One region of the Hydrogenophaga sp. T66 genome, then DNA from elsewhere that is predicted to be linked to it. Evidence: predicted binding sites of a transcription regulator. Region 1 holds the regulator's gene; the other holds the start of a gene.
The links. The regulator LexA, encoded in region 1, represses DNA repair genes until DNA is damaged. The targets are predictions, from matches to a motif close to ACTGTATNNNNATACAGT.
Positions count from the first base shown of each region.

Region 2: a site for LexA is predicted at 9,318-9,335, ahead of AC2D80_RS02610 (PA0069 family radical SAM protein). Genes of this name have one in related genera too.

Region 1 is NZ_JBXVVX010000001.1:1,239,718-1,251,474, reverse strand. It holds gene kdsB (3-deoxy-manno-octulosonate cytidylyltransferase) at 1-97, shown strand, start outside; gene adk (adenylate kinase) at 257-913, shown strand; gene AC2D80_RS05795 (DUF6152 family protein) at 993-1,472, opposite strand; gene AC2D80_RS05790 (hypothetical protein) at 1,504-1,923, opposite strand; gene AC2D80_RS05785 (asparaginase) at 1,927-2,889, opposite strand; gene lexA (transcriptional repressor LexA) at 2,981-3,661, shown strand; gene AC2D80_RS05775 (hypothetical protein) at 3,785-4,111, shown strand; gene AC2D80_RS05770 (D-2-hydroxyacid dehydrogenase family protein) at 4,164-5,171, shown strand; gene AC2D80_RS05765 (hypothetical protein) at 5,212-7,386, opposite strand; gene AC2D80_RS05760 (3-hydroxyacyl-CoA dehydrogenase) at 7,432-8,952, shown strand; gene AC2D80_RS05755 (oxepin-CoA hydrolase, alternative type) at 8,955-9,734, shown strand; gene AC2D80_RS05750 (Crp/Fnr family transcriptional regulator) at 9,809-10,528, shown strand; gene AC2D80_RS05745 (phosphotransferase family protein) at 10,572-11,657, shown strand; gene AC2D80_RS05740 (acyl-CoA dehydrogenase family protein) at 11,691-11,757, shown strand, end outside.
Region 2 is NZ_JBXVVX010000001.1:543,875-555,631, forward strand. It holds gene AC2D80_RS02560 (AMP-binding protein) at 1-1,408, opposite strand, end outside; gene AC2D80_RS02565 (alpha/beta hydrolase) at 1,557-2,243, shown strand; gene AC2D80_RS02570 (YhfC family glutamic-type intramembrane protease) at 2,209-2,904, opposite strand; gene AC2D80_RS02575 (EamA family transporter) at 2,901-3,851, opposite strand; gene AC2D80_RS02580 (Lrp/AsnC family transcriptional regulator) at 3,922-4,398, shown strand; gene AC2D80_RS02585 (outer membrane beta-barrel protein) at 4,482-5,027, shown strand; gene AC2D80_RS02590 (Cache 3/Cache 2 fusion domain-containing protein) at 5,192-5,698, shown strand; gene AC2D80_RS02595 (methyl-accepting chemotaxis protein) at 5,711-7,300, shown strand; gene AC2D80_RS02600 (glycerate kinase type-2 family protein) at 7,371-8,708, shown strand; gene AC2D80_RS02605 ((2Fe-2S)-binding protein) at 8,779-9,240, shown strand; gene AC2D80_RS02610 (PA0069 family radical SAM protein) at 9,349-10,440, shown strand; gene AC2D80_RS02615 (oxidoreductase-like domain-containing protein) at 10,437-10,709, opposite strand; partial or broken gene AC2D80_RS02620 (DUF1653 domain-containing protein) at 10,689-10,916, opposite strand; gene AC2D80_RS02625 (DUF2855 family protein) at 10,963-11,757, opposite strand, start outside.

The DNA.
Region 1 (11,757 bases):
GATCGCGGTGCACGTCGGCGACACCGCGCCCGGTCCCGGGGTGGACACGCCCGAGGACTTGGCCAGGGTGCGGGCCCTGATCGGCCACGGCGGCTGACGCTCTGAAGCGCCGCCCAAAGCCGGCCCTGTGTAAGGCGAGGCAAGGGAGGCGCGTGCTATCCTCGCCCGCGTTGCCCCGGGAGCCTTGAGCCTCATCCGGGCGCCGCCGCCGGAGACAAGCGGCCACGCCATTGAAGACACGACACAAAGGAAAGCGATGAGACTCATTCTGTTGGGCGCACCCGGTGCCGGCAAAGGCACGCAAGCGGCCTTCATCTGCCAGAAATACGGCATCCCCCAGATCTCCACCGGCGACATGCTGCGCGCCGCCGTCAAGGCCGGCACGCCGCTGGGTCTGCAAGCCAAGGCCGTGATGGAATCCGGCGGACTGGTCAGCGACGACCTGATCATCAACCTGGTCAAGGAGCGCATCGCCCAGCCCGATTGCGCCAACGGCTTCCTCTTCGACGGCTTCCCCCGCACCATCCCGCAAGCCGACGCCATGAAGGCCGCCGGCGTGAAGCTCGATTACGTGCTGGAAATCGACGTGCCTTTCGACGCGATCATCGAGCGCATGAGCGGGCGCCGCTCCCACCCCGCCTCCGGTCGCACCTACCACGTGAAGTTCAACCCGCCGAAGGTGGCCGGTGTGGACGATGTGACCGGCGAGCCGCTGATCCAGCGCGACGACGACAAGGAAGACACCGTGAAGAAGCGGCTGGAGGTGTACAGCGCACAAACCCGGCCGCTGGTGGACTACTACAGCCAATGGGCGAAGGCCGATCCCGCCGCCGCACCGAAGTACCGGGCCATCAGCGGCATGGGTTCGGTCGACGAGATCACCGCCCGGGCGCTGTCCGCGCTGTCGGCCTGATCCGCCCGCTCACCACGCCACAACCCGGCCCAGGCCGGGTTTTTTCATGGGCCAACGGGATCGGCGGGATGCTACCGGCTCAGGCCGGCGCGGAACGCAGGCCGTAGGCCTTGCCGTCGAGAAAGAGAAACTCGGCCCGCAGCACCGGGTCGCCGCGTTCTTCGTCGAAGGTGAAACCCAACACGCCCACGCGCGCGCCGGCCGCGATTTCCGGCACCGACCATTGCGACATGCGCGTCAGCGGCGCCAGTTCCACCTGCCAGCGCCGATCCCGGCGTCGCGGCAGCACCGCCTTGGCGAGCAGGCCGGGGCCGTCCACCGCGGCCACCTGCGCCGGCAGCGCGCGCCGCGCCAGATCGGCGGGCAGCGCAAGCTCGGCAGGCAGTTCCAGCACGAGTTCGGCATGCGGGTTGCGCCACTGGACCGACGCCGCGGTGCCCTCAAGATAAATCGGCCGGTTCTGATCGAAGCGCGCCCAGCCGTGGTGTGCCCGCGCCCCACCGGCCCACACCAGCATGCCCAGCGCCGCCGCGCCCTGCCACACCACCCTGCGTTGCATCGTTGTCCCCTTCAGCAAGGCCGCACCGGCCTCAGACATAGGCAATCCATCGGCCCGCGGTGAGCGTGGCCAGCCACAACACCGTCGAGAGCCCCATCAGCGCGCGGGCCGTGCCGTCCGCGCGCTCCAGCGAGCGCCGCGCATGGAACCAGCCGGCGTTGCAGCCGGCCAGCATGATCAGCGCCATCTTGGCTGTGAACACGCGATTGGCCAACAGTTCCGCGGCCTGGGTGGCAAACATGACCAGGCCCGAGGCGGCCGCCAGCGCAAAACCGGCCACCGACAACGCCAGGGCGAGTCGCGCAAGGGCGCGCAGGTCCAGCGCCGAGGCGGCGCCCCAGACCCGCGCCTCGAGCAGGAACAGGTTCCCCAGCAGCAGCGACACGCCCAGCAGGTGCAGCACCTCCAGAGCGGGATAAGCCCAGGCGCTGGTGGTGATGGCTGCGAGCACGGCTCATCCCCCCAGCAAGTCCAGCGCCAGCGCCAGCCGGGCCTGCGCCGGCGTGGCGGCGTCCAGCGTGGCAAACGCCTGGCCGGCGTACGGCACCACGCGCGCGTGGCCGCACCGCGAGGCCAGTCGGACCGCCACGCCCGCCGACGCGGCCGCCGCGAGCGCCGCCTGCAGGTCGCGGTGCAGGGAGCCGTTGCCGGTGCCCGCCACCACGATGCCGCTCACCACGCCTGAGCGGCACAACGCCTCCACCACCGCGCCGTCGGCATCACCGTGGCTGGTCAGCAGCGCCACCCGGGGCAAAGCGCTGGCACCCAGCAGCGCCGCACGGCGGCGTCCACGCCGGGCGAGGTCATCCGGGCTCGCCTCCCCGGGCCAGGGACGAAACCGGCGCAGCACGCCCTCCTCCACCACACCCAACGCCCCAGCATCCCCCGAAGAGAAGGGATCGGTGCGGTAGGGATGCACCTTGGCCACGTCACGGCCGACGTGCACCCGCGAGGCGCACACCAGCATCACGCCGCGCGCGCCCGGCGTGCGCGCCAGCGCCACCGCGTCGGTCAGGTTCTGAGGACCGTCGGGCGACACCGAACTCGCCGGCCGCATGGCGCAAGTCAGCACCACCGGCTTGTCCGCCGGCAGCACAGCGTCGAGCAGCCAAGCCGTCTCTTCGATGGTGTCCGTGCCGTGGGTGACCACGGCCCCGCTCACGTCGGGCCGCGCGAGGTGGTGGGTCAGTCGCTGCAGCAGGGCTTGCCAGTGAGACAGGTCGATGTCCTTGCTGTTGATCTGGGCCACCGATTCCACGTCAAGCGGCAGTCCGGCCAGGCCGGGCAAACCCGCGGTCAGCCGCTCCACCGGCAGCGCGCCGGCCACATACCCCACGTTGTCCCGCGCATCACCGGCTTGCCCGGCGATGGTGCCGCCCATGCCCAGCACCACGGTTTTCATGCCATCCACACACATCCCCTTGCCAAAGCCCTGAGAGCTGGTTAAAAATACAGGTACTGGTTATTCACACAGTCTGCCGGCCCAGCCGGCGCCCGAAAGGCAGCCCATGTTCGACCACAGCGCCCCCAAGCTCACCGCGCGGCAGCAGCAGATTCTGGCCCTGATCCAGTCGGCCATCGCCCGCACCGGCGCGCCGCCCACGCGGGCCGAGATCGCCGCCGAACTGGGCTTCAAGTCGGCCAACGCGGCCGAAGAGCACCTGCAGGCGCTCGCGCGCAAAGGCGTGATCGAACTGGTCAGCGGCACGTCCCGCGGCATCCGTCTGCGCAGCGCCGATCTGCAGCGTATCACCGAGTCGCGCGCCGGCCAGCTCAGCCTGCCGTTGCCCGGTCTGAGCCAGCTTGCGCTGCCCCTGATTGGCCGAGTGGCCGCGGGCTCACCCATCCTGGCCCAGGAACACGTCGACCAGACCTACCAGGTCGAGCGCAGCCTGTTCGCCCGCACGCCCGACTACCTGCTGCGCGTGCGCGGCATGTCCATGCGCGACGCCGGCATCCTCGACGGCGACCTGCTGGCCGTGCAATCCACGCGCGACGCCAAAAACGGCCAGATCGTGGTCGCTCGCCTGGGCGAAGACGTCACCGTCAAGCGCTTCATGCGCCGCGCCGACCGGATCGAGTTGCTGGCCGAAAACCCGGACTACGCCACCATCGTTGTCGAGCCCGGCGAGCCATTCGAAATCGAGGGTCTGGCCGTGGGCCTGATCCGCAACAGCTTTCAGCTCTGACCGCCCCGCGGTCGCGTTGCCTCAGCAGGTGGCGGGCGTTTGGCCGGCACTCACCGGCACATCCCTGCGCTGGCAATGACTTGTCGCAATCCTGCCTGTGTTCAACCCCTTCAGGAGTTTCACATGGGACTGTTTTTCACCTCCAGCCGCTGGCGCGCGCCCTTGCAACTGATCGACTGCTGGCTGCCCGAGCGCTCGCTCCAAGCCCCGTCCGGCGGCATGCGCAACCCCGTGCTGCAACGCTTCACGCGGGCGGGCTGGCTGGGACGCTCGGCCGCCAACGCACCGCGGCTTGCGGCCGAGGAACCGCGGGTGCGCGTGGTGCGGCCAGCCAGCGCGATCCGCAGCGCGGACGCCCGTCTGGTGGTCAGCGGGCGCATTGACGTGGTCTGCGCCGCGCTCGACCATCTGGCCGACCAGGACGCGCGGCGCGTCTCGCGCGCGGCCTGACCGACCCGGCCGCGCCCGCGGGGAGCGATGTCCCGCGCGGCACAATAGCGGGATGAACATCGTGATCCTTGACGACTATCAGGACGCCGTGCGCAAGCTGCGGTGCGCGGAGACACTGGAGCCCTACCCCGCCAAGGTATTCACGAACACCGTCAAGGGCGTCGGCCAGCTGTCGATCCGCCTGCGCGATGCCGATGTGCTGGTGCTGATCCGGGAACGCACCGTGGTCACGCGCCAGCTCATCGAAAAACTGCCCCGCCTCAAGCTCATCGCGCAGACCGGACGGGTCGGCCCCCACATCGACGTGCAGGCCTGCACCGAGCGCGGTATCGCGATCGCCGAGGGCGTGGGCTCCCCCGTGGCGCCGGCCGAGTTGACCTGGGCGCTCGTGATGGCTGCGATGCGGCGAATTCCCCAGTACGTGTCCAACCTGAAGCACGGCGCCTGGCAGCAGTCCGGCCTGAAATCGGCCTCGGTGCCCGCAAACTTCGGCATCGGCATGGTGCTGCGCGGGAAGACACTGGGTGTGTGGAGCTACGGCCGCATTGGCGAGCTCGTCGCCGGGTATGGCCGGGCGTTTGGCATGCGGGTCCTGGTCTGGGGCAGCGACGAAGCGCGGGCAAGGGCCGCTGCCGACGGCCACGAGGTGGCTGCCAGCCAGGCCCAGTTGTTCGCCGAGTCGGACGTGCTCAGCCTGCACCTGCGGCTGAGCGAGCGCAGCGTGGGCTGCGTCACGCTGGAAGATCTCAGCCGCATGAAGCCCACGTCGCTGCTCGTCAACACGTCGCGGGCGGAGCTTATCGAGCCGGAGGCCCTGCTGACGGCCCTCAACCGCGGCCACCCCGGGATGGCGGCGGTCGACGTGTTCGAATCGGAGCCGATCCTGCAGGGGCATGCCCTGCTGCGGCTGGAGAACTGCATCTGCACACCCCACATCGGCTACGTGGAGCAGGACAGCTACGAAACTTACTTCAGCGCGGCCTTTGACAACGTCGTGAGCTTCATCCGCGGCACCCCGACGAACATCGTCAATCCCGGCGCGCTGCAGGTCCGGCGCTGAAGATTGCTGCGGCGGGGCCGGCGCCCCGCCCGGGTTTGCCTCAGGCGTTGTCGTCGCGGGGCGGGCGCGTGTCGTCGGCGTCGGCGGGGCCGTTGCCGCGCGCGGCCGGGTCGTCCATGTCGACGATCTCGAAATCGATCAGGTTGCCACGCTGGGAATCGGCGCGCTGGGCGGTCGGCTCGATCGGGTGATCGATCTCCGGCAGCAGCGCCTCGAAAGCCACCACGTCGGTCAGCTGACTTTCGCGGCCGGCCGAGGCGTCCTCAATCTCATCGAGGTTCAGGTCCAGGCCCAGGTTGGGCGACGCCACCGGCACATCGGAAATGTCCATCGGGCGGGTCACGCGCACCGATTCGGCGATGCCCGGCGACACCATCGCAGCGGCGATGGCCGCGGCCTCCGGTGCCGTGCCTTTCTTGCCCGCTTTCAGGGGCTGCATGGCGGTATTCTGGAAATCGCTGAGGGGGCGACGCGGCGGCTGCTCACCCTGGATGATGTCCTTGGCGATGGCGTGCAGCATCAGCAGCTCGCGGTAGGCCTCGAGATCAAACACCTCGGTGTTGCCGTCCACCGTGTCGCGGAAGATGGACCGCTCGATCAGGTCGAGCACGCGTGGCTGCGGCCACAAGGACTGGATGCGCGCGAAGGCGGCTTCGTACGCCTCCAGGCCGCGGCCCTGATCCGCGTACCGGTCGAACTCGGGGGCGCCCGCGTTGAAGACCAGGTTGAACTCTTCCCGCAACCGGTCGTAGTCGTCGCGACGACCCAGCCGGTGATAGAGCTTGAAGAGGTCGAGGTAGGCCATGGCGCTGGGCTCCTGGCTCTCGGACAGGTGGTTGCGGAGCACCTCGATGGCTTGCTCGTCTTCACCCAAGGACACGAAGAAATCGGCCTGCTGCTGGATGTCGAACAGCTCCTCCGTGGCCACCGACCGGCTGGTGCCGGTCATGCTCATTGCGAAGCCGCGGCGCTCCAGGGAAGGCAGGGGCGGCAGCGGTGCAGCGCCGGTCTCGGCCACAAGGTCGGCGGGTCGGCTGTCTTCGTCGATGGCGGGTGTCGGATCCAGCGGGACCATGCCGCTGTCGCCAGAACGACGGCCAAACTTCACAGTCGGCGGCGGAGGCGTCAAGCTTGTAGCCGGTGGCGCCGCGGGCTCGGCGGCCGGCTCGGGCGTCCACCACTGGCGCTGCACCTCAGCCGTGCGCTGACGCCGCCACATCCAGCCCAGCGCGCCCAGCGCCGCCAACAGCAGCGCCACGAGCCCATAGATGACCGGATTGCGATAGCGAGAAGCCTCCGACTCGGCGAGCCGGATGGCCAGGTTTTCCTCGCGGCGCTGGGCTTCCTGCTGCTGCTTGGTCAACGCCGCGGCCTGCGCTTCCAGTTCAGCCACGCGGCGCGCATTCTTCAGCACCTCCTCCGGCGGCGCGTTGAGCGCCTTCCACAAGGCGGCCGCCTCGGCGCGCGCCGACTCGGACGTGGTGGGCTCCGACAGCATCTGCGACGACAGCTTGAGGCTGGGGTCGCGCTCAACGCCCGGGTCGATGTCCACGGGCACCAGCTGCAGCCGCGAACCGCTGGGAGCGGGTGCGCGTGCCGCCCGCTCGGCACGGGGCGCGGCACTACGCGGCGCCGGCGCCGCCGCCGGTCGAGGGGGGCGGGCCGCGGAGGCGGTCGCGCGCGGCGCGGCAGGCGTGGCCGGAGAAGCCGCGTCGCGCGTTGCGGCGGGGGCAGCTGCGGGGGCGGCCGCGGGAGCCGGTGCGGTCGGCGAACCGGCGACCGCGGCAGCCTGCGGCGCCGCGGCGGCAACGGCCGGCTCGTTGATGAGGTCGGCCAGGAGGACGTAGCGACGGGCGAACGGCGCGCCGCAACCCGCCTTGACGTACAGGGTCACCACCGGTTCGTTGACCGCGAGCGTGGTCTGAATCCGCACGACGGGTTCGCCGTCGCTGGAGCGGCGCAGCGGCGTGGTGCGGACCACGCCCTGGGGTTGCTGAAGATCACCGAAGAACACATCGGCGCTCAGGCACTGGTTGGCCAAGTCCTCGCCAGGCGCCAGCAGCACCTGCACGCTCACGTCCAGCGGACGTCCGATGATGGCCGCGCCGCTGTGCCTGCCGAGCGTGGCCGCCGAGGCGCTGACGGCCGTTGATAGCAAAATACAACCTGTCCAGTACGGGCGCACGGGCTTTTCCTTGATCACACGTTGAAACATTCTGGCATACCGGGCAGGGTGTTTCTTCCAAATACAACACACTTTATGCAACTCTCGTTCCACCAAGTCGCGGTCGTGGGTACTGGGGCCATGGGCCGCGGCATCGCACAGATGGCGGCGCAGGCCGGCAGCAACGTCCTGCTGTTCGACGCGCAGCCCGGCGCGGCAGAGACCGCGCGCACCGCGCTGCTGAACACCTGGCAGGCCCTGGTCACCAAGGGCAAGCTCGACGACGGCGCTGCCGCGGCCCTCGGCGCCCGGCTGGCGGTGGCTGCGCAGCTGGCCGATCTCGCGGGGTGCGACCTGGTGGTGGAAGCCATCGTGGAGCGGCTGGAGGTCAAACAAAAGGTTTTCGGCGAATTGGAAACCATCGTCGGGCCGGATACGGTGCTGGCCACGAACACCTCGTCGCTGTCGGTGACCGCGATTGCCGCCGGCCTGAAGCATCCTGAGCGTTTCGCGGGCTACCACTTCTTCAACCCCGTCCCGTTGATGAAGGTGGTGGAAGTGATCGCGGGACTCAAGACGGCACCAGCGGTGTGCGAGCGACTGACGGCCTTTGCCCGCGCTTTCGGCCACACGCCGGTGAACGCGCAGGACACGCCGGGCTTCATCGTCAACCACGCCGGGCGGGGTTACGGGACCGAAGCCTTGCGGGTGGTGGGCGAGCGTGTGGCGGACTTCGCCACCATCGACCGGATCCTCAAGGACCAGATGGGTTTTCGCCTCGGGCCCTTCGAGCTGATGGACCTGACGGCGCTCGACGTGTCGCACCCGGTGATGGAGTCGATCTACCACCAGTATTTCGAGGAACCGCGCTACCGGCCCAGCGTGATCACCGCGCAGCGACTGGCCGGCGGCGTGATCGGCAAAAAGGTGGGGGAAGGCTTCTACCGCTACAGCGACGGCAAGGCCGAGGTGCCGGCGGAGCCGCCGGCGCCGGCGGTGACCACGCTGCCGCCGGTGTGGGTGTCGCCCAAGGCCGCGCGGCGCGCGGAGCTCTATCAATTGCTCAAAGACCTCGGCGCCAGCATCGAAACCGGTGCAGCGCCGTCGTCGAATGCGCTGATCCTCGTGGCCCCGCTGGGCATGGACGTGACCACCATCGCCGCGGTCGAGCGCCACGACGCCACCCGCGTCGTGGGCATCGACATGATGCTGGAGGATGCGGCGGTGAAGCGCCGCGTGCTGGCGACCAATCCGGCCACGCGGCCGGACATCCGGGATGCGGCCCACGCCTTGTTCGCCCGCGACGGCAAGCCGGTGAGCGTGGTCCGCGACAGCGGCGGGTTCGTGACGCAGCGGGTGGTTGCGACGATCGTCAACATCGCGGCCGACATCTGCCAGCAGGGCATCTGCACCCCCGGTGACCTGGAACTCGCAGTGACGCTGGGCCTGGGCTACCCGATGGGGCCGCTGGCCATGGGCGACCGGATCGGACCGACCAACGTGCTGGAGATCCTGTTCAACCTGCAGACGGTCTATGGCGATCCGCGCTACCGTCCGTCCCCGTGGCTGCGCCGTCGCGGCGCGCTGGGTCTGAGTCTTCGCCACGAAGAGGCCTGACCGTGTCGGCCCGCCTCAACACCCACAGCGAGGGCGCCACGCTGGTGCTCACCATCAGCAACCCCGAACACCGCAACGCGCTCGGCCCCGAGCTGTACGCGGCCGGGGTGGAGGCGCTCAGCGCGGCGGACGGCAACCCGGACGTGCGCAGCATCGTGCTGACGGGCGAAGGCACCCACTTCTGCGCGGGAGGCAACCTGCAACGCCTGCTCGCCAACCGGCAAAAGGACCCGTCGGTGCAGGCTGAGAGCATCGAGGGACTCCACAGCTGGATCGAAGCGCTGCGCGCGTGTCCGAAGCCGGTGATTGCGGCGGTGGAAGGCTCTTGCGCCGGAGCGGGCTTTTCGCTGGCGCTCGCCTGCGATTTCGTCATCGCCGCAGCCAACAGCGTGTTTGTCATGGCCTACAGCAACGTGGGGCTCTCGCCCGACGGCGGCGGCAGCTGGTCGCTGGCGCGGGCACTGCCGCGCGCCACCGCGATGGCACTCCTCATGGGCGGAGAACGCATCGCCCCCGAGCGGCTGCAGTCGCTGGGCGTGATCAACGCGGTGTGCAACCCCGGTGATGCACTGACCCAGGCCCTGGCACTGGCCGAGCGCCTCAACCAGCGCGCGCCCACCGCGCTGGCCAGCATCAAGGAACTGGTGAACGACGCGTCCAGCGCGCCGCTGCACACGCAGCTCGCCGCCGAACGCGACCATTTCGTGCGCAACCTGCACCACCCCAACGCCGGCGAAGGCATCGCCGCCTTCATGGAGAAGCGCCCCGCGCGCTACCGCTGACCCGGATCGGCTGCGATCCCCCGGGTCCCGGGGGCGACTGCCCATTCCCCCACCAGTCACTCACAGGACAGACCATGGACGAGCCCATTCTGACAATGGAAGAACGCGAGGCGATCAACAGCGGTCGCTGGTTCAACAGCCTTTCCCCCTCCCTGCGGCACGACATCCTGCGATGCGCCTACGTCAAGCGATTCAAGGACGGCGACCTGATCGTCGCGCGCGGCGAACCGCCGTCCGAATGGACGGCCGTGGCCAAGGGGGCGGTGCGGGTGAGCTCGACATCGCTGTCGGGCAAGCAGATCACGCTGACCTACGTGGAGCCGGGCGTGTGGTTCGGCGACGTGGCGATGTTCGACGGAGACCAGCGAACGCACGACGCGTATGCCCATGGACCGACCACGCTGCTGTGCGTGGCGCGCACCGATTTCCAGAAGATCCTGGCCACCCACGTGGAGCTGTGGGAAGCCTTGATGCGCCTGCAGGCGCGACGCATCCGCACCCTGTTCGGTCTGGTCGAGGATCTCAATACCCTGCCGCTGCGCGCGCGCCTGGCCAAGCAGCTGCTGCACCTGGTGCGCAGCTATGGCGTGCCCTGCCTGGCCGACGGCAACGAGATGCGCATCGGGCTGCAGCTCGCGCAGGAGGAACTGGCGCAGCTGCTGGGCGCCTCGCGCCAGCGGGTCAACCAAGAACTCAAGTCCATGGAGCGCGAAGAAGCCATCCGCATCGAGCAGGGTGGTCTGGTCGTGCGCAACCGGGCGATGCTGCTGCGCATCGCCGAATCCGAAGCCTGAGCGCCGTCCCGGCGGCGCGGGGCACCACCCTCCCCCACGCCGCATGAGTGACCACCAGCAGTTCACGGGCACGCGCCCGGTCTCCGAACAACACGCCGTCGACACCGGTGCCCTGTCCGCCTGGCTGGGCGCCCACCTGCCCGGCTTCGAGGGGCCGCTCACGGTGGAGATGTTCAAGGGCGGGCAGTCGAACCCCACCTACAAGCTCATCACGCCACAACGCGCCTATGTGATGCGCGCCAAGCCCGGCCCGGTGGCCAAGCTGCTGCCATCGGCCCACGCAATCGAGCGGGAGTTCCGCGTGATGAAGGCGCTGGCCGGCACCGGCGTGCCGGTGGCGCAGATGCACGCGCTGTGCGAAGACGAGTCCGTGATCGGACGTGCGTTTTACGTGATGGAGTGCGTCGACGGCCGCGTCATGTGGGACCAGTCGCTGCCGGAGCTCGAGCGCGCCCAGCGCGGTGCCGTGTACGACGAGATGAACCGCGTGCTGGCGGCGCTGCATTCGGTGCGTCCGGTGGAAATCGGTCTGGGCGATTACGGCAAGTCCGGCAATTACTTTGAGCGGCAAATCGGGCGCTGGAGCAAGCAGTACGTGGCGTCGGTCACCGAGCCCATCGACGAGATGGACCGGCTGATGGCCTGGCTGCCGGCCAACATCCCGGCGATGGCGCGCGATGAGCGCCTGGTGTCGGTGGTGCATGGCGATTACCGGCTGGACAACCTGATGTTTCACCGCACCGAGCCGCGGGTGCTTGCCGTGCTCGACTGGGAACTCTCCACCCTGGGCCACCCGCTGGCGGATTTCAGCTACCACTGCATGTCATGGCACATCCCGCCCGGCCTGTTTCGTGGCATCGGCGGACTCGACCTGGCTTCGCTCGGCATCCCGTCCGAGGCCGAGTACATCGCGCGCTACTGCGAGCGCACCGGCTTCGCGACGCCGGCCCAGCTTCAGGCCGACTGGAACTTCTACCTCGCCTACAACATGTTCCGCCTCGCGGCCATCCTGCAAGGCATTGCCAAGCGGGTGGAAGCCGGCACCGCGTCCAGTGCGCAGGCGGTGAAATCCGCCGCCGGCGCCCGGCCCATGGCCGAGATGGCCTGGCGCTACGCCAGCGCCGCCTGACCCCCGTCAACGACCCGCCCCCAAGGAGATTCCATGCATTTCGACTACACCGACAAGGTCAAGGCGCTGCGCGAGCGGCTGCTCGCCTTCATGGACGAGC
Region 2 (11,757 bases), 700 kb from region 1:
CCAGCGGCTGACCGAGGTTGGCGCCGGTGACCACACAGGCTTCCACGCCGTTGTGCATGACGAGTTTGTCCTCGATCGGCGCGGGCGCCACGTACTTGCCCTTGCCGGTCTTGAACAGGTCTTTCACGCGCCCGGTGATGCGCAGCAGGCCGCCGGCGTCGATCACACCCTTGTCGCCGGTCTTGAGCCAGCCGTCGTCGGTCATGGTTTCGCGGCTCTTCTCGGGCTCCTTGTAGTAGCCCAGCATCAGGGCCTGGCTGCGCATCTGCACTTCGCCGGTCTGCGGGTCGATGCGGTGCTCCACGCCCGGGTAGGCCGGGCCGACGGTGCCCTGCTGGTTTTTGCCGGACTCGGTGATGTGGGACAGGGCGAGGTTTTCGGTCATGCCGTAACCCTCGTTGATGGGGATGCCGAGCCGGGCGTACCACTGCAGCAGGGCCGGCGGCATCGGCGCGGCGCCGCCCGCGGCAAAGCGGCAGGCGTCCAGCCCGAGCGCTTTCTGGATCTTTTTGCGCACGAGGCCGCCGATCAGCGGGATGCCGAGCAGGCGCTCGAGCTTGGCCGGCGGCATCTTGGCGTGGATGCCCTGCTGGAACTTGACCCACAGGCGCGGCACGGAGAAGAAGATCGTGGGGCGCGCGCGCTGCAGGTCGGCGGTGAAGGTGTCGAGCGACTCGGCAAAGAACACGTGCATGCCGGTGCGCAGCCAGCCGTGCTCAACGAGCATGCGCTCGACCACGTGGGCCAGCGGCAGGTAGCTCAGCATGCGGTCGTTCTGCGACATCGGGATGCGCGCCAGGCCTTTGTCGAGCGCCCAGGCGAAGTTGCCGAAGGTGTGCATGACGCCCTTGGGCATGCCGGTGGTGCCCGAGGTGTAGATGAGGGTGGCCAGTTCGTCGGCGCCGCGGGTCGGCGTGCCCTGCAGGGGCTGGGTGCGCTGGCACAGGGTGTCCCAGCCGGGGTAGGACTGGATGGCATCGGCCGGGGACAGCGCGTAGCTGATGCAGGGCAGGTCGGCGGGCACGCCGGGCTTCATGCCCTCCCAGCCGTCGAGCTTGCCGACGAACAGGGCCTTGGATTCGCTGTGCTGCAGGATCTGGCGGATGGTCTCCGGCGCCAGCGTGGGGTACAGCGGCACCGACACGTAGCCCGCCATCCAGATGGCCAGGTCGCTCATCATCCACCACGCGCAGTTTTTGGACAGGATGGCGACCTTGCTGCCGGGCTCCCAGCCCTGGGACCGGAGGTGCGCGGCCATCCGGCGCACCTGGTCGGCCACTTCGCCCCAGGTGAAATCCTTGACCTGGCCCCCGCCCATGGGCTGGGTCATCGCCACGCGCTGAGGCGCGGTTTTCTCCCAGTGATAGAGGCGTTCAAGGGCGAGCAACTCGGGTGCGACGGAAGCCATGAAAAAAATACTCCGTGGTGGGGATACAGGTCTATCGAATCTAGCCAGTGGCAGCGCGTTCCCTCACTGGGTTTTCCCCGTGGTCGCGTCGCTTTAGAGGCAGGCCTCCAGAAAAGGGGCGGGTTGGCGGGGCCGCTATGCTCGGCCCATGAATCCGACCCCTTTGGACTTGATGGAAGGCCAGACCGGTGACGTGCCGGTGGCCAGCGTGATCGTGTTGCACGGTCTGGGCGCCGACGGCCAGGACTTCGTGCCGCTGGCGCGCGAGCTCGACCTGACCGAGGTCGGGCCGGTGCGCTATGTATTTCCGAGCGCGCCGGTGCGGCCGGTCTCGCTCAATAGCGGCTACGCCATGCGGGCCTGGTACGACCTGTTTGCGCCCCCGGCCGATCCCGCGCAGCCCCGCCGGGAAGACGAGGCCGGTCTGCGCGAGGCGGCGGGCTGGGTGCAGGCGCTGATCGATCGGGAAGTCGCGCGGGGCATCCCGCCCGCGCGCATCGTGCTCGCGGGCTTTTCGCAGGGGTGTGCGCTCACGCTGATGGCGGGCCTGCGCGCGCCTCAGCGCCTGGCCGGGCTGGCCGGCCTGTCGGGCTACCTGCCGCTGGCCGCCACGCTGGCGGCCGAAGCCAGCGGGGCCAACCGCAACGTGCCGGTGTGGCTGGCCCATGGCGATGACGACGACATCGTGATCCCTGCCCGGGGCCTGGCCACGCGGGATGCCTTGCTGGCGCTGGGGTACCCCGTCGAGTGGCAGAGCTACCCAATGGCCCACACCGTGTGCGCGGAGGAAGTGGCCAACCTCAACCGCTGGTTGCGGCGGGTGCTGACGGCGTGAGTTGCGCGCGGCACCAGCGCAGTGCCCACGGCGCCAGCGCCAGCGCAATGACCGCGTAAAGCGCCTGCACCGGCCCCAGCGGCCACAGCCCGGCCTGGAAACCCGCGGCCGGCACGTCCACGGCGGCATGCGCCAGCGCCACGGCCGTCACGGCGCCGGCGCGCCCGGCCACCGTGCCGCGGGCCAGCCCGGCGGCCAGCGCGGCGGTGAACCCGATCTGCAGCGCGATGGCGGCCCCGCGTTCCAGCGGCCAGGCCAGCAGCGTCAGCGGTGACAGCCCATCGACCTGCCGCTGCAGGGCCTCGCCCGCTCCCGGCGGCAGGCCAGCGCGCGCCGCGGCCAGCGCCGCCGGGTCGCCGGCCAACACGGTCAGTTGCACCAGGCCGCCCAGGCCCACGATCAGCCCTTCGGCCAGCGCCCAACCCAGCGCCACGCCCGCCAGACCGCGCCCCGCCGCCGCGCTGCGGCCCAGCACCGCGGCGCGGGTGCCTTCTTCGATCACAGCCACGCTCAGTGCCGCGGCCGCGACGAACGCCCAGCCGCCGGCCGGCAGCCCGAACGCCGCGATCGCCAGCGGCTTGAGTCCCAGCGCCGCGACGACAAAGCCCGCCGCGCCCCAGGCCAGGCCGCGGCCCAGCGACACGGTGGCGCGGGCGCTCACAGCGCCAGGCCGCGCCGCGGCCGCGCGCGCTGCAGCCACGCACTCAGGTCGCGGCCATACAGAATCAGGGCCAGCGCCAGGCCAATCAGGGGCAGAGCCGCGAACACCCAGCCGGTCAGCCGTTCGCCACCCAGCCACACGCCCACCGCCAGCGCCACCACCGGGTTGACGAAGGAGTAGCTGCCCGCCAGCGCGGCGCTGGTGTTCTGCAGCAGCCAGAGGTAGGCGTTGAGGGTCACCAGCGTGCCCATCACCACGAGATACACCCAGGCCAGTGCCGACGCCACCGACACCTGCGCCAGCGTCACCGAACGCGCGCCCGGCTCAAACACCAGCGCCACCACCACGCCCAGCGCCCCGCCCAGCAGCCACTGCGCGGCCGACGCCATCGCCGGCGCCGGCAGGCTCAGGCGGCGCGACGCGTACGAGCCCAGGCTCCAGGCCAGCGGCGCGCCAAAGGCGCACAGCGTGCCGGCCAGCGTCGTCGAGAAGTCGCCCTCCAGCGCCAGCAGGCCCGCGCCGGTCGCGCCCAGCACCAGCCCGAGCCAGCTGGTGACCGGCACGCGTTCACCGCCCCAGCGCGTCCACAGCGCCAGCCACATCGGCATCGTGGTCACCACCGTCGCCATCAGGCCCGAACCGATCCCCAGCCGCTGCGCCAGCACCACCAGCGCCATCGCGGCGAAGGCCATCAGCCCGCCGATGAGCGCGCTGGCCGCCCACTGCGCCCGCGTGGGCCAGGCCGTGCCCTGCCAGCGGGCGATGGCCAGCATCACCACGCCCGCCAGCACGAAACGCGCACCGTTCATCAACACCGGCGGCAGTGTCTGCATCGCCACGCCCAGGGCGTAGTAGGTGGTGCCCCAGACGATGTACACCGTCAGCAAGGCCAGCGCGAGCCGGGTGCCTTGGCGGGCGGCGGGGTTTGCGTTGAAAATGGTCGGCATACGATCCTCGTGATCGAAAAATGTTCGGCGCTTGGCTGGATCGCCGTATTTTGATCAGAATTGAGCCGCCATGCAAGCAAATATTCAGCTCGACGAGATTGACGCCGGAATTTTGACGGCGCTGAGCGCTGACAGCCGACGTTCGTACGCCGACGTGGCCGGTGAGGTGGGGTTGTCCACGGCCGCGGTGCACGAGCGCGTGAAGAAGATGATCGAGCGCGGCGTGATCGAGCGCTTTGCGCTGCGCGTCAATCCCGAGCACGTGGGTCTGCGCTTCACCGCCTTCGTGGCCATCCGCAACGACGGCGGCGCGCACTGCCGCGACATCGCGCCGCGCCTGCGCGAGCTGCCCGAGGTGCTGGAGCTGCACAGCGTGGCTGGCGAGTACGACTTTCTGGCCAAGGTGCGCACGACCCACGCCCGCGCGCTGGAGGATGTGCTGTACCAGATCAAGGCCATTCCCGGCGTGGCGCGCACCACCAGCACCGTGGTGCTGAACACCGAGTTCGAGGAACGGCCCCTGCGCCTTCCCGGTGTCGAAAAGTAGTATTAAAGAATCATTAAGTCATCATAATCCCGGTTGGAACGACATCAAGTAGTTCCAAAGTAACCATTCCACCGGGAGTTTTCATGCGTTTTGCCTTGTCCGCGGCCGCCCTGGCCGCCGCCGTGCTGGCCGCCCCCTTGGCCCACGCCCAATCCACCTTCCGCCTGGAGGCCGCCGTCGGCTCCAGCAAGCTGTCCGACGAGTTCAGCACCCTCTCCGACCGAGCCACCGCCGTGGGCCTCATGGGCCGCACGACTTATCCCAGCGGGCTGGGCTGGGAGGTCGGTGTGCGGGGGCATGGGGAATGGGTGTTCAGCGACGGGATCAACACCGTGCGGCCCGACGCCACCAGCTATCAGGTTGGCTTGACCTACGACCTGCCGGTCGGCCCGGTCACGCTGGGCGCCCGCATCGGCGCCCACGCGTGGCGCCTGCGCGGCAACGTGGTGGGTGCCGGCAGCACCCTGGTGGGTCGATTCGAAGACTCGGGCGGCGGCCTTTACCACGCGCTGGGCGCGCGCTATGACCTGTCGGACCGGCTGGGCGTGGGCGCGTACTACACCGTGTACCGGCTTGGCGATGGGCTGCGCGTGCAAGGCCTCGACCTGCGTCTGAGCTACGCGTTCTGACCCCCGGCGCGCGCACCGCGCGCCACAAATGGGCCCGCCGCATGGCGCATTTCGCGCGATTGCCGGCGGCGGGCCCGATTCAAGATGCTCCCGGGCCGACCGATACAGGCACCACATCCCTCGAGGATGCGACACGCCCAGCCAACCACCACCCCGGAGCAGACATGGACACCACCCGCGCATTCCTCTCGATCAGCCTGGCCCTGGCCACCGCCTTCGCCGCGCCCGCCGCGCTGGCGCAGGCCGCCGACCCCAAGGCCACGATTGCCGAGCTTGACAGCCGTCTCACCAAGATCGGTGCGCCGCGGCTGGAAGGCACCGACAAGGTCGCCGACAAGGACGTGCCCGCCATCTTCTTCGGCGCGCGCAAGATCAACAACAACTTCGACGTCGTCGACAGCATCCGCAAGTCGCACCAGGCCACCGCCACCGTGTTCGTGAAGGCCGGTGACGAATTCGTGCGCGTGAGCACCAACGTGCTGACGCCCGAGGGCAAGCGCGGCGTGGGCACTGCGCTGGCGCGCAACGCCGCGTACGAAGCCCTGTCCAAAGGCCAGCAATTCTGCGGCCCCATCGACGTGCTCGGCACCGCCTTCGACGCCTGCTACAACCCCATCAAGGATGGCAGCGGCAAGGTGATCGGCGCCAGCTACGTTGGCCACAAGAAGTAAGGCAGGCCCGCCATGAAAGCCTTCGCTCCCCTGAGCCGATGGCTGGGCCGCCTCAGCGTGCGCCAGCAACTGTTCGGCGCGTTTGCCTGCCTGCTGGCATTCACCGCGGCCCTCGGGGCCTCGGCGCTGGTCGGGTTGCGCTCCGTCGACCACGAGGCCCTGGCCCTGTCGCAGAAATGGCTCAAGGGCGTGGGCGATCTGTCGGACGCGCGCGCGCTCCTGGTGGAGCACCGCGACCTGGAGGTCAAGCACAGCCGCACCGACGACACCAGCTACCACGCCGAGTACGAGGACAAGATGGGCGCTGCGGCGAAAAGCCTGCAGGCCCTGCTCGACGGGTATCAGGCGCGGGTGGCCGGTGACGAGGAAGCCGCGCTCAAGGCCGAAGTCGACAAGGCCTGGACGGCCTACCGCGATGCGACCGGCAAGGTCGTCAAGCTCGGCCGCGACAAGCAGCAGCAGGACGCGGCCGACGTGGCCGATGGCCTGTCGAGCATGGCGTTTGATGAGATGGTCACCGCGGTCAACAAGCTGATCGCGTTGAACTACGCGGGCGGCGAGGCGGCGGCGACCATCGTCAAAGACGTGTACGCCACCGCGCGCATCGGCGTGCTGGCGTTGCTGGGCGTGGCGCTGTTCGGCGGTCTGCTGCTGGCGGTCCTGATCACGCGCAACCTGCAGCGTCAACTCGGCGGCGAGCCGCAGGTGGCGGTCAGCGTGGCGCGGGCGGTGGCTGAGGGCGACCTCGGCACGCCGATCGCCGTGCGCCCGGGCGATACGACCAGCCTGATGGCCTGGCTGCAGACCATGCAGCAAAGCCTGGCCAAGGCCGTGACCGAGGTGCGGCGCACGTCCGATCACGTGTCGCACGCCAGCCAGGAGATTGCCGCGGGCAACCAGGACCTGTCGGGTCGCACCGAGCAACAGGCCAGCGAGCTTCAGGAAACCGCCGCAACGATGGAGCAGCTCGGCACGACCGTGCGCCACAACGCCGACAACGCGCGTCAGGCCAGCCAGCTGGCGCAGGGCGCCTCGGCGGTGGCGGTGCAGGGTGGCGAGGTGGTGGGGCGCGTCGTGGAAACGATGAAGGGCATCAACGACAGCAGCCGCAAGATCAACGACATCATCGGCGTGATCGACGGGATTGCCTTCCAGACCAACATCCTGGCGCTCAACGCTGCGGTGGAAGCCGCGCGCGCGGGCGAGCAGGGCCGCGGCTTTGCGGTGGTGGCTGGCGAGGTGCGCAACCTGGCCCAGCGCAGCGCCGAAGCCGCCAAGGAGATCAAGCGCCTGATCGGCGCGAGCGTCGAGCGCGTGGAGCAGGGCACGGTGCTGGTCGACCAGGCCGGGACCACCATGGAAGAGGTGGTGGCGTCGATCCGCCGCGTGAGCGACATCGTGGGCGAGATCAGCGCCGCCAGCGCCGAGCAGAGCGACGGCGTGGCGCAGGTCGGCGCGGCGATCACCCGCATGGACCAGGGCACGCAGCAGAACGCGGCGCTGGTGGAGCAGAGCGCGGCCGCCGCCGACAGCCTCAAGCAGCAGGCAGCCCTGCTGGTGCAGGCGGTCTCGGTGTTCAAGCTCGGCCACGAGCACCGCTGAGCGGGTCGACACCGCTGACGCGCCCGACCCCGTGACGGCGTCGTCGGCGGGCAGCCCCTAGACTCGGGGCATGCCCGCCGCCGACGCTTTTTCCATCTCCCCACCCTCCCTCGACGACCCGCGGGCGGTGCTGCGCCACCTGTTCGACGTCGCGGTCCGCCGGGCGCTGCCGCGGCACAACACCGCCGCCCACCTGCCGCCGCCACCGCGCGGGCGCACGGTGGTGATCGGTGCCGGCAAGGCCGGTGGCGCCATGGCGCAGGCGGTCGAAGCCCTCTGGCCGGCCGACGCGCCACTCAGCGGCCTGGTGGTCACGCGCTACGGCCACACGCCGCCGCGCCCGCCGGGCGTGCCGGCGCGCATTGAGGTGGTCGAAGCCGCCCACCCGGTGCCCGATGCCGCGGGCCTGGCCGCCGCCGAGCGCATCCTGCAACGGGTGCAGGGCTTGACCGCCGACGACCTGGTCCTGTGCCTGATTTCCGGGGGGGGCTCGGCGCTGCTCACCCTGCCCGCCGATGGCCTCACGCTGGCCGACAAGCAGGCCATCAACCGCGCGCTGCTTGACAGCGGCGCCCACATTGGCGAGATGAACACGGTGCGCAAGCACCTCTCGCGCATCAAGGGCGGACGGCTGGCGGCGGCCTGCGCGCCGGCGCGCGTGGTCACGCTGACGATCAGCGACGTGCCCGGTGACGACGTGAGCGTGATCGCCAGCGGCCCGACCGTCGCCGACGCCACCACCTGCGCCGACGCGCTGGCCATCCTCGACCGTTACGCCATCGCGGTGCCGCCGGCGGTGCGCGACGCGCTGGCCCGCGGCGCGCTGGAAACCCCCAAGCCCGGCGACCCGCGCCTGGCCGGTCACGAAACCCACCTGATCGCCACGCCCCTGCAGAGCCTGCGGGCGGCGGCCGACGCGGCGCGGGCGCTGGGCCTGACCCCCCACATCCTGGGCGACGACCTCGAGGGCGAATCGCGCGAGGTCGGCAAGGTGCACGCCGCGCTGGCCCGCGCGATCGCCGAAGGCCGCAGCACGCTCACCGGCCCCTGCGTGCTGCTCAGCGGCGGAGAAACCACCGTCACCGTGCGGCCCCACCCCGGCGGGGCGCCGCGCGGGCGGGGCGGGCGCGCTGGCGAGTTCTGCCTCGGGCTGGCCGGCGCGCTGGCCGGCCACCCGCGGGTGTGGGCGCTGGCGGCCGACACCGACGGCATCGACGGCGTGGAAGACAACGCGGGGGCCGTGGTGGCGCCCGACACGCTGGCCCGCGCCAGCGCCGCCGGCCGCCGGCTCGACGACCACCTCGCCCGCCACGACGCCCACGGTTTTTTCAGCGCGCTGGGCGATCTGGTGATCACCGGGCCCACCCACACCAACGTGAACGACTTCCGGGCCTTGCTGGTTCTCTGATCCGGTGTAAGGTGGCGGCCGAACGCACCGCCCCCGTGGTCCGTCCACCCCACCGCGCCCGACCCCCGCCATGACCCTGTCCCTCACCATCAACGGCCAGCCCACGCGCGTCGAGGCCGAGCCCGACACCCCGCTGCTCTGGGTGCTGCGCGACGAGCTCAACCTCACCGGCACCAAGTTCGGCTGCGGCATGGCGCTGTGCGGCGCCTGCACCGTGCACCTCGATGGCCAGGCCGTGCGCTCGTGCGTCACCCCGGTCGCCGCCGTCGGCGCCCAGAAGATCGCCACCATCGAATCGCAGGCCGCCACCCGCGTGGGCCAGGCCGTGACCGACGCCTGGGTGAAGCACGACGTGGCCCAGTGCGGCTACTGCCAGAGCGGGCAGGTCATGAGCGCGGTCGCGCTGCTGACGCAGCACCCCCAGCCGACCGAGGCGCAGATCGACGCGGCCATGGCCGGCAACATCTGCCGCTGCGGCACCTACCAGCGCATCCGCGCCGCCATCCACGACGCGGCGCGCGCCCTGGCCTGACGACCGGCCCCCGGGGCCTGGCCGCCGCCGGCTCCGGGCCTGACCCGCTTGACCCGGCGGGCGGCCAGCGGTCCAATGCTGTATGTAAACACAGTATTCAAGACCGTCATGACCACCGCCCCCAACCCCCGCTCACCCCTCGCCGCCCTCAAGGGCCGCGGGCTGGCGTTTCACCAGCCGCACCGCTTTGAGCGCGACACCCGCGAGGCCGTGGACGACGGCTGGCCCGCGGACGCGGAGGAGGGTGCCGCCGCGCCCCCGCCCACGACGGTGACCTGGGAAGACGCGCGCAGCGCCCTGACCGACAACGACTCGCCGGACATCGGCTTTCGCTACGGCCTCAACCCCTACCGCGGTTGCGAGCACGGCTGCGTGTATTGCTACGCCCGGCCCAGCCACAGCTACCTCAACCTCTCGCCGGGGCTGGATTTCGAGACCCGGCTGATCGCGCGGCGCGGCCTGGCGGCGGTGCTGGCCCGCGAACTGCAGCGGCCGGGGCACCAGCCCGACGCGCTGGCCCTGGGCACCGTGACCGACGCGTACCAGCCGGTGGAGCGTGGCCTGCGCCTGACCCGCGCGGTGCTGGAGGTGCTGGCGCGGGCGCAGCACCCGGTGGCCATCGTCACCAAAGGCAGCGGCGTGGAGCGCGACATCGACCTGCTCGCGCCGATGGCCGCGCGCGGGCAAGCCGCCGTCTACGTCACCCTCACCACGCTCGACCCGGCGCTGGCCCGCGCGCTGGAGCCGCGCGCGGCGGCGCCGCACCGCCGCCTGCGCACATTGCGCGCGCTGGCCGAGGCCGGCATCCCGGTCGGCGTGAGCGTGTCGCCGCAGATACCTTTTGTGAACGACGACCTTGAGCAGGTGCTGGCCGCGGCGCGCGAGGCCGGGGCCACGCGGGCCTTCTACCAGGTGCTGCGCCTGCCCTGGGAGCTGGCGCCCATGTTCCGGCGGTGGCTCGATGTGCACTGCCCCGACCGCGCGGCGCGGGTGATGGCGCGCCTGCAGGACCTGCACGGCGGACGGGATTACCACAGCCGCTTCGGGCTGCGCATGAAGGGGCAGGGCGTGTGGGCCGACCTGCTGCGGCAGCGCTTCGACCGGGCCACAGCGCGGCTGGGCTACACGCGCGGCCGCCAGCCGCTGGCCACCGAGCCGTTCCGGCCCGACCGGCTGGGGCCGCAGGCCAGCCTGTTTTAGTGCGCTGCCCCGGGGGGCTCGGTGAGCCACGCCAGCACGTCATCGCGCCAGAAGCCGAGCGCGGCGTAGTAGCCCTCCCAGACGCAGCCGTTGCAGCCGCGCCCGCAGCAGGTGGTGGGCTCGGGCGGCGGCGGGCGCACGGCGGTGTCGGGGCTGGCGCCGCGCTCGCGCTGGCCGCGGCCGCGCAGGTGGGCCACGAGGGCGCGCGCGGTGTCGAGATCGGCCAGCGGCAGCGTGGCCACCGGCTGCGGGGTGAAGCGGCGCTGCACCCGGCCGGCGAACTCGGCCGTCTCGCCGAACATGGCCGCCGGCCGCACCCACAGCCCGAAGCCGCCGTACAGCGCGCGGTACAGCGTCATGCCGAGCAGGGTCTCGCTGCAGCGCACCGTGTCGATCACCTCGTACCAGCCGCCCTTGTAATGGCGGTACAGGCCGGGCGGGGTGGGGTTCAGCGGCGGCAGGTCGGCGTCGGTCATGGCGCCGCAGTGTAGGGCCGCGCGCCGATCGCCTTCGCGCGGGGGCTCAGGGCAGGACGATCCGCCCGGTGCGCGGGTCGTCGCGGCCGGCGAGCACGGCGGCGTAGACCTCGGCCAGGGCCTCGGCGCCGCGGTGATGGCGCGCTTCGAGCCACGGCGGCGTGGCGCCGGTCACGCGGTCCACGTGCGCGCGCCAGGCCGCGCGCTGGCGGTCCAGGAAGCCCTCGGCCCCCCAGTCGGCGACCCGCTTCTTGGCCTGGGCCGGCGCGAAGAACAGCACCGGCCGCGGCCCCGGCAGGTCGCGCGCGCCACCCAGGTCCTCCACGTGGGTGCCGCCCACTGAACAGCTGTAGGCCAGGGCGCTGAAGCGCTCGTGCAGCGCCCGGCGCAGCCCGGCGTTGCCGGCGAAGTCCACGTAGACCAGCGGTGTGTCGGCGGGCAGCGCGTCGAGCTCGCCGTAGGGCAGCACGCGGTGGTAGACGCCCAGCGCCTCGCAGGCGCCGACCCGTTCCGCGGCGGTGAGGCCGACCACCGTGACGCCCGGCCGCGCGGCGAGCAGGGCGGCCGTGGCCAGCGCGGTCTTGCTGCTGGCCGAGGACAGCAACACCGTCGTTGCGCCGAAAAAGGCGTTGTCGGCCAGGAAATCGTCGATCAGCCAGGCGGTGAGGAACAGCGGGCGCAGCAGCGCCAGCATGTCTTCCTGGGCTGGGTCGTGTAGCGGGTCGGCCGCGCAGCGCAGGACCTGGTTGTAGAGCGCGTGCAGCTCGGCCCGGTGGGGCGCGCCGTCGGTGAAGCCGGTGGCGGACAGCCGCGTGGGCTGCAGCACCGCGTGGGTGGCGGC